One region of the Thermus antranikianii DSM 12462 genome, then DNA from elsewhere that is predicted to be linked to it. Evidence: riboswitches for the same ligand, from Rfam matches in the RefSeq annotation. Region 1 holds a riboswitch; the other holds the start of a gene.
The links. A riboswitch is a leader RNA that binds a small molecule or an ion and turns the genes downstream of it on or off. The one in region 1 is predicted to bind cobalamin.
Positions count from the first base shown of each region.

Region 2: linked by a shared signal. The riboswitch ahead of G584_RS0100320 (acyl-CoA thioesterase) and the one ahead of G584_RS0101460 (ABC transporter substrate-binding protein) in region 1 are both predicted to bind cobalamin.

Region 1 is NZ_AUIW01000001.1:288,403-294,333, reverse strand. It holds gene G584_RS0101475 (carbohydrate ABC transporter permease) at 1-594, opposite strand, end outside; gene G584_RS0101470 (ABC transporter substrate-binding protein) at 648-1,883, opposite strand; gene G584_RS0101465 (ROK family transcriptional regulator) at 1,840-3,033, opposite strand; cobalamin riboswitch at 3,165-3,323, shown strand; gene G584_RS0101460 (ABC transporter substrate-binding protein) at 3,457-4,311, shown strand; gene G584_RS0101455 (FecCD family ABC transporter permease) at 4,315-5,343, shown strand; gene G584_RS0101450 (ABC transporter ATP-binding protein) at 5,330-5,931, shown strand, end outside.
Region 2 is NZ_AUIW01000001.1:57,572-63,502, reverse strand. It holds gene G584_RS0100330 (ribonucleotide-diphosphate reductase subunit beta) at 1-403, opposite strand, end outside; gene metE (5-methyltetrahydropteroyltriglutamate--homocysteine S-methyltransferase) at 387-2,588, opposite strand; gene G584_RS0100320 (acyl-CoA thioesterase) at 2,585-2,950, opposite strand; cobalamin riboswitch at 3,161-3,312, opposite strand; gene G584_RS0100315 (glycoside hydrolase family 130 protein) at 3,413-4,459, opposite strand; gene G584_RS0100310 (LacI family DNA-binding transcriptional regulator) at 4,536-5,510, shown strand; gene G584_RS0100305 (ABC transporter substrate-binding protein) at 5,579-5,931, shown strand, end outside.

The DNA of each region.
Region 1 (5,931 bases):
AAGCCGCTTCCTTTCCCCTTCCCGGTGGGCTTTCCAAGCCACGTACAAGAGGGTTAGGCCCACCGCCAAGGCGGTGTAAAAGGGCAGCTGGTTCCAGTCAAAGACCCAGGTCTGCTGCCTGGTGGTGAGCCAAGGGAAGTGGAAGGGGGGGAGGCCAAAGAGGGTGGGCAGGACGTTGACCCCACCTTGGGGCTGCAAGAGCCAGCGCCAGATGGTGCCGGTGACCACGAAGGAGAGGGCCATGGGGAAGAGGAAGACGGTGCGGAAAAAGCCTTCTCCCTTGGGCCCGCGGTCCAGGGCCATGGCCAGGAGGAGGCCTAGGCCCAGGCTTCCCCCCATGAAAAAGAGGGTAAAGAAGATGAGGTTGACCACGCTTTGGCGGAAACGCACGTCCACGAAGCCGGTGAAGAGCTCACGGTAGTTTTCCAGGCCCACGAAGTGGAGCTCCGGCCTCAGGGCCAGGGCCTGGGCTGGGTTCTTTCCCCAGTCGGTGAGGGAAACCCAGAGGTTTTGCCCGATGAAGCCATAGACGAAGATGGCCACCGCCCCTAACGAGGGAAGGAGGACCAAAAAGGCCGTGATCCGGTCGCGCATGAGGCCTCCGGGAAAAGCCCGTGGGGGCTTTTGCCCCCACGGGCCGAGGGGTTCTAGCGGCCCAAGCCCACCTGGTTGGCAATGGCCTGGGCGGCATTGGCCGCCGCTTGCGGGTTCCTGCTTTGCAAGAAGATCTCCATCACCGTGCCGAACTGGCTCATGAAGCTTTCGGGTGCCACCGCCCCGTGCACCAAAGAGCCCACGATGCGGTTGGACTTCCAGTCCTTCATGGCCGACTGGCCATAGGCGTTGTACTTGGCGGGGTCGGAGTCCAGCCGGGCGGCGATGGAGCCCTTCAGGGGGTTAAAGGTGTCCTGCCCCTCCTTGGAGCCCACCAGCTTGAGCCAGTTGATGGCGTTTTGCCGGTTCTTGGCTCCCTTGGGTAGGCCAAAGGAGTCGGAGAGCATCATGAAGATCCCGGAGGTGCCAGGGGACGGGGCCCAGGCAAAGTCGGTGCCGGGCTTGAGCTTCAAGGTGGTGCTCATGTAGCCGGCGGCCCAGTCGCCCATGATGTTGAAAGCGGCCTTGCCCTGGACTACCCGGTCCACCGCCTGTTGCCAGGAAAGCCCCGCGGCGTCCTTGTTGGCGCAATCCAGCACCTTGCCAAAGGTTTCCCATACGGCCACCGCCTTGGGGTCGGTGAACTTCAGCTTGCCGCTCCAGAGGTTATTCCAGCCGTCGGCTCCCAGGGTGGCCAGGGCCACGCTTTCCCAAAGGTGCTGCTGGGTCCAGTTCTCGCCCAGGGCCAGGGGCGCTTCAAGGCCCTTCCGCTTCAAGGTCTGGCAGGTGGCGAGGAACTCCGCCCAGGTCTTGGGCGGGGTCACCCCCCACTCCTTCAGCTTGGCGGGGATGTACCACATGACGTTGGAGCGGTGGATGTTGACGGGCACGCTCCAGATGCCTCCCTTGTAGGAGAGGAGGTCGATGAGGCCCTTGGGGAAGGCTTGGAGCCAACCCTCCTGCCGGAAGAGGCTGGTGAGGTCCTCCATGCGCTCGGCCACCACCCAGGTGCCGATGAGTTCCTGTCCGGCGTGCACCTGGAAGGTATCGGGCGGGTCACCGCCCAGCATGCGGGTCTTCAGGACCGCCTTGGCGTTCACCCCTGCCCCGCCGGTAACCGTGGCGTTGATGACCTCCACACCGGGATACTTTTGCTTATAAAGCCGGATGAGGGCCTCGAGGGCCGGGCCTTCGTCTCCCGCCCACCAGGAGAAGATCTCCAGCTTGCCCGTCTGGGCCAGGGCGCTAAGCCCCAAGGCCACGCCGATCGCCAAAAGCCACTTCCTCATACCTACCTCCATTGCGACGTGGGCTTTCCGCCCACAGGCCGCCCAGCTCGAAAAACCTCACCAAAAAGAGGCTGGCCCCACCCACCGCCGGGGCCAGGTGACCATAAAGGGAAGGTTGCACGGGCAAGGAACGATGGGCTTCCAGGAAGGCATGGGCCGCCAAGGACTGGCGCAAGGATTGCTCCAGGTAGGGGAAGAACTCGGCCGCCTTGCCCCCTATGACCACCCGGGCCGGGTCGTAGGCCACAGCCAGGTTGGCCAGGAAGCGGCCCAAGGCCTCGCCCAAGTGGTGGATGGCCTCGAGGGCCAAAGCCTCCCCCTGCTTGGCCTGCTGGAGCAGGGCCTCGAGGTCCCCCGCCTTTCCGCCCAGGGACCGGTAGTGCTCCAAGAGGGCACCGAGGCCCAGTTCGGTTTCCAAGCATCCCACCCGGCCGCAGGCGCAGGGCTTGTGCCCCTGGCCGAGCCAGTGGCCCAGCTCCCCAGCGGCCCCACCCGCTCCCCGCAGGATCCGGCTATCCGATACCACCCCGATTCCCAAGCCCGTGCTGAGCACTAGATAGGCGAGGTTGGCCTCTCCGTGAAAGAAGACCTCGGACAGGGCTGAGGCCTTGGCATCGTTTTCCAAGGCCGTGGGCAGGGGAAAGTGGGAGAGCAGGGGCCGCAGGTCCAGGTTTTTCCAGCCCAGGTTGGGGGCCAGGAGGAGCCGGTCCTCCACTACCACCCCAGGCAGGGTGAACCCTAGGCCCAAGGGTCCCGGTACATGGGGAAGAACCTCCTGCAGAAGCCGTTCCAGACGTTCCCTGGGACCAGCTTCCCGGGGGTGGCTCCATTCCTTGGCCCATAGGACCTCCCCCCGCCAGTCCAGGGCCAGAAGGACGGTTCCCTCCACCCCCAGTTCCGCGCCTAGGGCAAAGCGTGCGCCAGGGCGCAGGTGCAAGAGGGTGCCGGGCCGGCCCACGGGGGGAGAGGTAAAGGCCCCTTCCTCCAGAAGGCCCTCTTGTAAAAGCTCATCCACCAGGCGGCTTACCGCGCTTTTAGCCAAACCGGTAAGCCGGGAAAGGTCCGCGCGGGTAAGGGGGCCCTGCCTCAGGTGGGCCAGGATGGCCCGGCGGTTGAGCCTGCGGATTTCCTGCGTGTCCCCTTTGCGCATCCCAGCTCCTTTCCCTTTGCCCTTTAGTTCGTTCTCGGGACTAAGTAAATCACCCGTCCCCGGATGTGTCAAGCCCTTGCCTTTTTGCCCCGTTAGGCTTAGCCTGGCCTTAAGGCCCGCTAGGGCCTCAAAGCCAGGTCCGTTGCCCTGGTGCCTGGGCGCGTAGTCCAGGCTTAAAGTGGGGAAGTCCGGTGCAAGTCCGGCGCTGTCCCGCAACGGTAACCGGCCCAGCCTCAGGCTCTTCTTCGCAGGCCGGAAGCCCGAATACCTGCCAGGGCCGCCCGCCAAACCCCTTAGGCGGGCACCTCACGCGGATGGGGGAGCGATGGGGGTTTGCAAAGCCATTTGCGCCCCTGCCGCTTTCCGGCAGGGGTTTTCCCTACCTCCCCCGGGCCTGGCCCTAGCGGCCTTAGGGAGGTAGGCATGAAGAGAGTTTGGGCGGTTCTTTCGGTCCTTTTGGCCTTGGCCTTCGCTTTTCCCTTAACCCTTACCGACGACCTAGGGCGCACGGTCACGGTCAAGGCACCCCCAAAGCGCATCGTTACTATGCTCCCATCGGTGACGGAAACGGTGTGCGCCCTCGGGGCCTGCGATCGCATCGTGGCCACCGACGACTACTCCGACTGGCCCGAGAGGGTGAAGGCCCTGCCCAAGGCGGGGGGGCTTTACAATCCCAACCCCGAGTTCATCGTCTCCCTGAAGCCGGATCTGGTTTTGGTTTCCAAGTACGGGCGTTTGTACGAAACCCTGGAGCGGGCAGGCCTAACGGTGTATGCGGTGCGCACCGAGACCTACGAGGACATCTTCCGCACCACCCGCACCCTGGGGAGGCTTCTTGGCCTCGAGGGCCAGGCGGAGCGCGTGGTGGCCCAGATCCAGCGGGAGGTATACCAGGAGGAATCCCGGGCGGCCAAGGCCAAGACCCGGCCCCGGGTTTACTACGAGATTGACCCCACCCCCTACACCGTGGGGCCCGAGAGCTTCATCGGGGTCCTGATCCAAAAGGCCCGGGGGGTGAACATCATCCCCAAGGAGCTGGGCCTTTTCCCCAAGATCGCCCCCGAGTTCGTGGTGGAGAAGAACCCCGAGGTGATCGTGGCCACCTACCCGGGTGCCCTGGAAACCATCCGGGCCAGGCCTGGCTGGAGCCGGGTGAAGGCGGTGCAGACAGGGCGCATCTGCGTGTTTACCGGGGGCCAGGATAGCCTCCTTTCCCGCCCAGGCCCCCGGGTGGCCCAGGGGCTTAGGCTTCTGGTGGATTGCTTCCACGGGCGTTAGGCCATGACCCGGGCCCTCCCCCTGGCCCTTAGGCGGAGCCTGGTCTTTTTCTGGCTCCTCCTCCTGCTCCTCCTGGCCTTGGTGCTGGGGGTAGCCATGGGGGCGGTGAGCCTGCCGCCGGGCGAGGTGCTCCAAGCCCTTTTGGGCCTAAAGGAGAATCCCATCGTCACGGAGATGCGGCTCCCCAGGGTCCTGGGGGGGATGCTGGTGGGGGCGGCCTTGGGGGTGGCGGGGGCCAGCTTCCAGGGGCTTTTCCGCAATCCCCTGGCCGACCCCTACCTCATGGGCTCGGCGGCGGGGGCGGCCTTCGCCGTGACCCTTCTGGCCAGCTTGCTGGGGGGCCTGGCCCCCGCCTTTGCCCAGCACGCCATCTTCCAAAGCCTTCCCCTTTCCGCCACCCTCTTCGGGTTCCTTGGGGCCCTCTCCGCCACCTTCCTCACCCTGGTTCTGGCAGGGGGCGCGGCCCGGACGGGGGAGCTGGTCCTGGCGGGGGTGGTGGTGGGGAGCGTTCTGACCGGGGCCACCACCTACCTGATGATGCAGGACGCCGACCGGGTGCGGGCGGTCTTCGCCTACACCCTGGGCAACCTGGCCTTCATGGGCTGGCCTTCGGTGAAGGCCATGGTCCTTTTTTTCCTTCTGGCCCTTCCCCCGCTGTTGCTTCTGGGCCGGGTGTTGAACGCCCTCCAGCTGGGGGAGGAGGTGGCCCGGAGTATGGGGCTACCCCTCGAGGGCCTGAAACTCCTCCTCCTCCTTGCCGCAAGCCTGTTGGTGGCTGCTGCCGTGGCCCAGGCGGGGATCATCGGTTTCGTGGGCCTGATAACTCCCCATCTCCTCCGGCGCCTCTTGGATGAGGACTATCGCCTGCTTCTGCCTGCTTCTGCCTTAGGCGGGGCGGCCCTCCTAACGCTGGCGGACCTCCTGGCCCGCACCCTTACCCGGCCGGCGGAGCTTCCCGTGGGGGTGGTGACCACTCTTCTTGGGGGGCCATTCTTCCTGTACCTGATGTGGAGGCGGCGTGGAAGGGCTTGAGGCCAAGGGGATCGTGGGGCCCTATGCCCTTTTAGGGGTGGACCTGGCCGTAAGGCCAGGGGAGTGGGTGGCCCTTTTGGGCCCCAATGGATCGGGGAAGAGCACCCTTCTAAAGGTTATGGCGGGGCTCCTCCGGCCCAGGGCGGGAGGGGTCTTTCTGGAGGGAAAGCCCCTTCGGGCCTATGGAAGCTATGCCCGGGGCCGGCTCCTCGCCTACTTGCCCCAGGGAGGCCCCTACCCGGAGGGGCTCTTGGTGGAGGAGGTGGTGCGCTTAGGAAGGCTTCCCCACCTGGGCCTTTGGGGGCGGGAGGGGCGGGAGGATGTGGAAGCGGTGGAGTGGGCTTTGGAGGTTACTGGGGCTTCCCGTTTCCGGGGCCGGTACCTGGGTAGCCTTTCCGGCGGGGAGCGCCAGCGGGTTCTTCTGGCCCGGGCCCTGGCGGCGAGGCCCCGCTACCTCCTTCTGGACGAACCCACCACCTTCCTGGACCTGGAATACCAGGGTGGGCTTCTGGCCCTCTTCCAAAACCTGGTTGCCAAGGGGATGGGGATTCTTTCCGTCCTTCACGACCCCAACCAGGCGGCTTTGGC
Region 2 (5,931 bases), 230 kb from region 1:
CCTCGGTTAAGTGGCGGTGCCGTTCCCTTAAGGCGGTCTCCTCCTCCAAGGCCCGGGCAAAGCGGTCCTCGAGGGCCAGGAGATCCAAAAGGTGGGCGTAGGCGTTGGCGTGACGCACTTCGCTCTCGGCGAAGGTCATGCCCACCTCGGCCACCTCTGGCTTCGGGAAGACCTCGTAGGTTCGGGCCCAGAAGAGCTTCACGGAAAGCTCCACCTGGGAGATAGCAAGAAGGGAGCGCTCCACCAACGAGCGCACCTCAGGACCCGCCAGGGCGTAGTCCTGGACGTCTGCCGCATAGCTGAACTCCGTGTGGAGCCAGTAGCTGTGCCGGATGGCGTCCCGGTAGGCTAAAAGCCTCGGATACTCGTAGGGACGGTAGTGGGGCCTAGGATCCGTGAGCATGGCTCCCTCCAAAGGCCTTCCGAAGCCTCTTGGCTGCTTCCACCATGTTCTTGAGGTTGGCCAGGGCCTCCTCGGGCTTCCGGGTCTTAAGACCACAGTCCGGGTTCACCCATAGCCTTTCCGCAGGCAGGTACCGGAGGTAGGCTTGAAGGCGAGTAAGGATTTCCTCCGCCGGAACCTCCAGGGGGGAGTGGACGTCAAAGGCTCCGGGGCCCAGGCCTAGGGAAAGCCCTGTGAGGGTTTGGAGAAAGCTGGGGTCTTGCCTTGCTCCCTCAAGGCTCACCACATCCGGGTCCATGACCTCCAGGAAGGGGCGCAAGGCGGCGTAATCGGAGTAGCAGAGGTGGAGGTGCACCTGGACCTCCGGCGGAAGCTCCCCCACTACCCGCAGGAAGGCCTCCCCCACCAGGGCTAAATACCCAGGGCGCTCCTTTGCCTTCAAAGGGAGCTTCTCCAGAAGCGCCGGCTCGTCCACCTGCACCACCCGGATTCCGTGGGAAGCCACTTCCTTTACCTCCTCCCGCAGGGCCTCCGCCAGGGCGATTACCGCTTCTCTGAACTCCACCCCCTGGGGTAGGTAGCTCCAGGCAGCCAGGGTGATGGGTCCCGTAAGGATGGCCTTTACCGGTTTAGGGGTGAGGCTTTGGGCGAACAGGGTTTCCCTAAGGACCAAAGGCTCCCTCCGGCGGGGCGGGGCGAAGAGGATGGGTGGGCGCCAGACGCGGCTCCCGTAGGAGAGGACGAAACCCTTCTGGGTGGGATAGAAGCCTTCTAAACGCTCCGCGAAAAACTCCACCATATCGCTGCGCTCGGGCTCTCCGTGGACCAAAACGTCCAGGCCCAGTTCCTCTTGGAGGCGGATGTTCGCCCGGATGGCTTCCTGGATGTGCAGCCAGTAGGCCGTCTGGTCAAGAGCCCTGGAGCGCAATCTTTTCCGGAAGTCGCGAAGCTCCTTGGTCTGGGGGAAGCTTCCTATGGTGGTGGTGGGGAAAAGGGGAAGGGCCAGGTTCTGCTGGGCTTTGGAGCGCTCTTCCCTGGGTGGCCTCGAGGCCGGCACTGGGGAGGGGCGGAAGTCCCAAGGCGGGGGTGGGGTGTACCAGGCCCGGGCTTGTGCGAAGGCAGTTTCCTCCTCAGGCGAGGGCGGTGATTCCTGGGAGGTGGTCCGCGTTAGGAGGATGGCCTTCAACAGGGCAAGCTCCTTAAGTCGCTCTCGGGCAAAGGCCAACCGGCCTGCCAAGGCTCCGGGCAAAGGTTCCGCTACTTCCCACGGCAGGTGGTACAAGGGTGCTTTGGGAGCCACCCACACCTCCTGCCCGGTCTCTGCCAGAGGCGATAGAACCTCCCCAAGGGCAAGGAGGTTGGTGCGCCACACCCCAAGACCCTCCACCACCTCCACCACCAGGGCTGTGCCCTTGGGTACTTGGGGTAAGGACACCCCTGGGGCCAGGATTACCCCTAAACCGCGAAGGGGAAGGGTGGCCAGGGCCTCAACCACCCTTGGGGCGGGGGGTAGGTAGTAGGGCAGGAGGACCAAGGAAACCTCCTGCGCTAAGGTACCGTAGAAGGCCAGAAGGTGGGGGAGGTCCTCCTCTGCCCCATCCAACCCCAAGGCGGGTTCTTGGAGGAGCACGGTTCTTCCCCTGACCGGCTGGACCAGCTCCACGTAAGCTTCCGTTAGGGCTTCCAGGTGTGCTCCCAGGCGATCCGGGGGGTTTTGCGCCATGCGCAGAAGGGTGTAGGGTCCGAGCAGGGTCGGGAGCCCCTCCTTCAAAGCCTGGTTCCGGCCTACGGGATAGGGTAGGCCCCAGCCCGGCTGGGGGGTATACCGGGGCCTCTCTGGCAAGCGTGGAACCAAGTAGTGGTAGTTGGTGCCGAACCACTTTCGGAGGGGCAGGGCTTCCTTGCCCCGGGCCAGGGCGTAGTAGCCCTCCAGGTCCCCGGGATCCAGGGGGTAAAGGCCCAAGGCCACCGCCAAGTCCAGCATGGGGTCATAAAGGCTCAGCTCGCCCGCCGGGTAAAGGTCCACCTGTTCCCGGTAGGTGGCGAGCCTTAGGGCCTCGAGAGCCTCCAGGCCCTCGAGAAAATCCTCCCGCGATATGGAACCTGACCAGAAGCCCTCCAGAAGCCTTTTGTATTCCCGGTTAGGACCGAGCCGTGGAAGACCGTAAGCCAGCGTACGGATCATTCCTTCCCCTCCAGAGGTGGCACGGGAACAGGGCGCCCCTCCCCATCCACCGCTACCAGCACGAATCCGCCCTTAGCCGCCAAATAGGCTTCCTTACCTGGCTCAATGGGTTCCACCCACATCTCCACCTCGACCCGCATGGAGGTGCGGCCCACCCCCACCACCCGGGCCACCAGCTCCACAATGGAGCCCAGGGGTACGGGGCGCTTGAAGTCCACCGCATCCGAGTGCACCGTCACCACCTTGCGCCTGGCGTGGCGGGTTGCAGCCACGAAGGCTGCCTGGTCCATCCAGGCCATGGCGGTGCCGCCAAAAAGGGTCCCGTAATGGTTGGTTTCCCCAGGGAAAACTGGGTAGACCATGCGCGTTTCCTTCACCACGGACCTCCGAGGGCCGCCTTCGGGCCCGTAAAAGCTAGGCCATCCCTTCTACCTGCCCAAGGGAATAACCCCCTGCTGGGCAAGATCTTGCCTAAGGTTGTCTGGCCCAAGGATCTTGGGCCACCGGGTTCTGGGGGGTTAGGAATCTAAGGTCCCACAGGCATCACCACCTTCACCCTTGCCTCGAGGGCTACGGGGTAGGACCGCGAAGCGGGTACTCGGGCTTCCGGACAGAGCCGGTTACCGTTGCGGGACAGCGCCGGACTTTCACCGGACTTCCCCCACCGCCTGCTGGCGTCCAGGCCTGTCGGCCTGGCATCGCGGCCGGGACACCCTAAGTTTTGGGTGTCCTACCCAGGAGGCTACAACTTGTTGGGGTAAACCGTCAATACCCTACGTTGGTTTTTCCGGCTGCTCCCTCGGAGACCTTTGTGGTGTGATCCATTACAGGGGCTTGAGCCGCCGAAGCACCTCTCGCCAAGGGGCGGTGAAAACACCCACGGCGTAGTCCCCTACCCCACCCACGAAAACCAATTCGTCCCCGTGCAGGAAGAGGCCGTTACCGTACAAGGTAAATGGCCGGTCCCCGTACGTTTCCACAAGACCCTGAGGGGCCAAAAGGTAGGAGGACAGAGCAAGAAGTTCACCGTCGCCGGAAAGCAATGCGAAACCGTGGCGATAGGACAAGTCCCAGCGGAGGATGCCGTGGTAGGCCACTAGATAGGTACCATCCCCCACGGGATAGGCGTTGGTGGACCACCCCACCTTGAACTCAAAGGACTCTGGGGCCAGGATGGGTTCCAGCTGGTCGATGGAGAGGTTGTTCCAATCCAACCGCCCTCGCCAACCGAGGTCTGGAACTCCGGGAAGGCTGGGCCTTAGAAGAACGGCATTCCCCTGGAGTAACGTGGCCCCCTTAGCCGGCAAAAGGAGGCTCTTTCCTGCCGGGCCTATTCGCACCAATCCCTTGCGCCGGAGCTTTAGGTCCGGATCGAACTCGGCCAGGGCCAAGGCTGGGAAAAAGACATCCTTGTGGTCGGTGAGGCGGGCTTCACCCAACTTGCCCACGCCGGTATAGAAGAGGAGGAAGCCTGCACCCCAGGTGTGGGCCCGGGGATCCTCGCATCCCCTCGAGGCCTCCCAGACTTCGGTTGGGTAAAGGACGATCTCCACCGACAAAGGGTCAGGCAACTGACCGGCGAGCAGGTCTTCCAGGGGAAGGGCCACGTACCCCACGCTGGAGGCGTAGCCGTAGTAATCGAAGATCAGGCGGACAAAAAGGTGCACCACTCCGTCCCTGTACACCGCCCCGGGGTTAAATACCGCCAAGGGCTTTCGCCTCAAGTGGTTCACCACCTCTACCCGCTCCGGGGAAAGGTAAAAGCGCCGGGCAAACACGTCCTCCGTGTGCTCAGCTCGGGAGCCTGGCCTTTGGGCCAAAAACGTTTCCGCCTTGGCCCTCAGGGTTTCTTCCAAGTCGGATATTCCCATGCCCCTATCCTAGCGGGCCAACGTTGGCTTGACGGGGGGTAGGGGGTGGGTTAAGCTGGGGGAAACGTTTACGATAATGACCAAGAAGAGGCTGACTATAAGGGAAATCGCTAGGTTTGCAAACGTTTCCGTAGGTACCGTGAGCCGAGTCCTCAATGGCCGGCCTGGGGTTAGCCCGGAAACCCGGGCCCGGGTGTTAGAGGTGGTTCGTACCCAGGGTTTTGTTCCCAATGCCGCTGCCAGGGAACTGGTAGGGCAATCCACGGCCGTTGGCCTTCTTCTGGCCCCAGGAGTGCGGCGCTACACACCCTACTTCACCCTTCTGCTGGAAGCCCTCTCCGAGGAGGTCTGGCGCCTGGGTTTGCGGGTAATGGAGGTCGCCACGGATGCCCGCGGCCTGCCTTTAGAGAAGGCCAGGGCGTACCTCTTACTGGGCGCGCATGACCACGACCCCCGTATCGAGACCCTACGAAAGGACAACGTACCCTTTGTGCTCATCGGCAGTTATCCGGGAACCTTCTGGGTAGCCCCGGACGATGAGGACGGGGGCTACAAGGCTACCCGCCACCTGTTGGAACTGGGTCACCGGGACATTGCTCACCTCACGGGGCACTTGCATCACCAGGCGGGAAGGGAGCGGCTTCTTGGGTACAAGAGGGCCCTTCTGGAAGCGGGGCTAAGGTTACGCCCGAAGCTGATTCTGGACGGCAACTTTGATGCCCTTCATGCCTACCGGGCGGTGAGGCGGGCATGGGAAGGGGGCTTGCGCTTCTCGGCTCTTTTTGCCGCCTCCGACGAGATGGCCCTGGGGGCCTGGGCTGCTTTGGAGGATTTGGGCCTTCATGTTCCTGCTGACGTGAGCCTGGTGGGATACGACGACCTTCCCGAGGTAGGGGAAAGGCTCACCACCATCCATCAGGACATTCCCACCATTGCCCGCGAGGCGGTAAGGCTTCTCCGGGAAGCCCTGCAGGGAAAGAGCCCGTATGGGAAGCGGGTGCCTGTTCATCTGGTTCCCAGGGGTTCTACGGCGCGAAGGGAGGTGGAATAGGGAAAGGATCTCTCACCCGATCGGCTTCAGGCTATAGGCTTTAGGCAGACTGGTAAAGGAGGAAGGGTATGCTAAGAATTTTGGTTGTCTTTGTGGCCATGCTCGGGCTGGCCTTGGCCCAGACCCAGGTACGTATTTCTGGCTGGGGCGGTACGGACATCGCAATTGTCAACGGCCTTCTCAAAGAAGTGGTTCAGCCTAAGCTGGACCGGGAAGGGATACGCGTTATCTACCAACCCATCGAAGGCGACTACACGCAGTGGCTTTTCAATGCCCTCTCCGCTGGCACAGCCCCCGACCTCTTCTATGTGGACATCTTCTGGGCGGAGAGCCTTTTTGCCACGGGAAGGGTAGAGCCCCTGGACGCCCACTTTAGCAAACAGGAAGTGGGCGAGTTCCTCCCCAACTTGGTCCAGGCCTT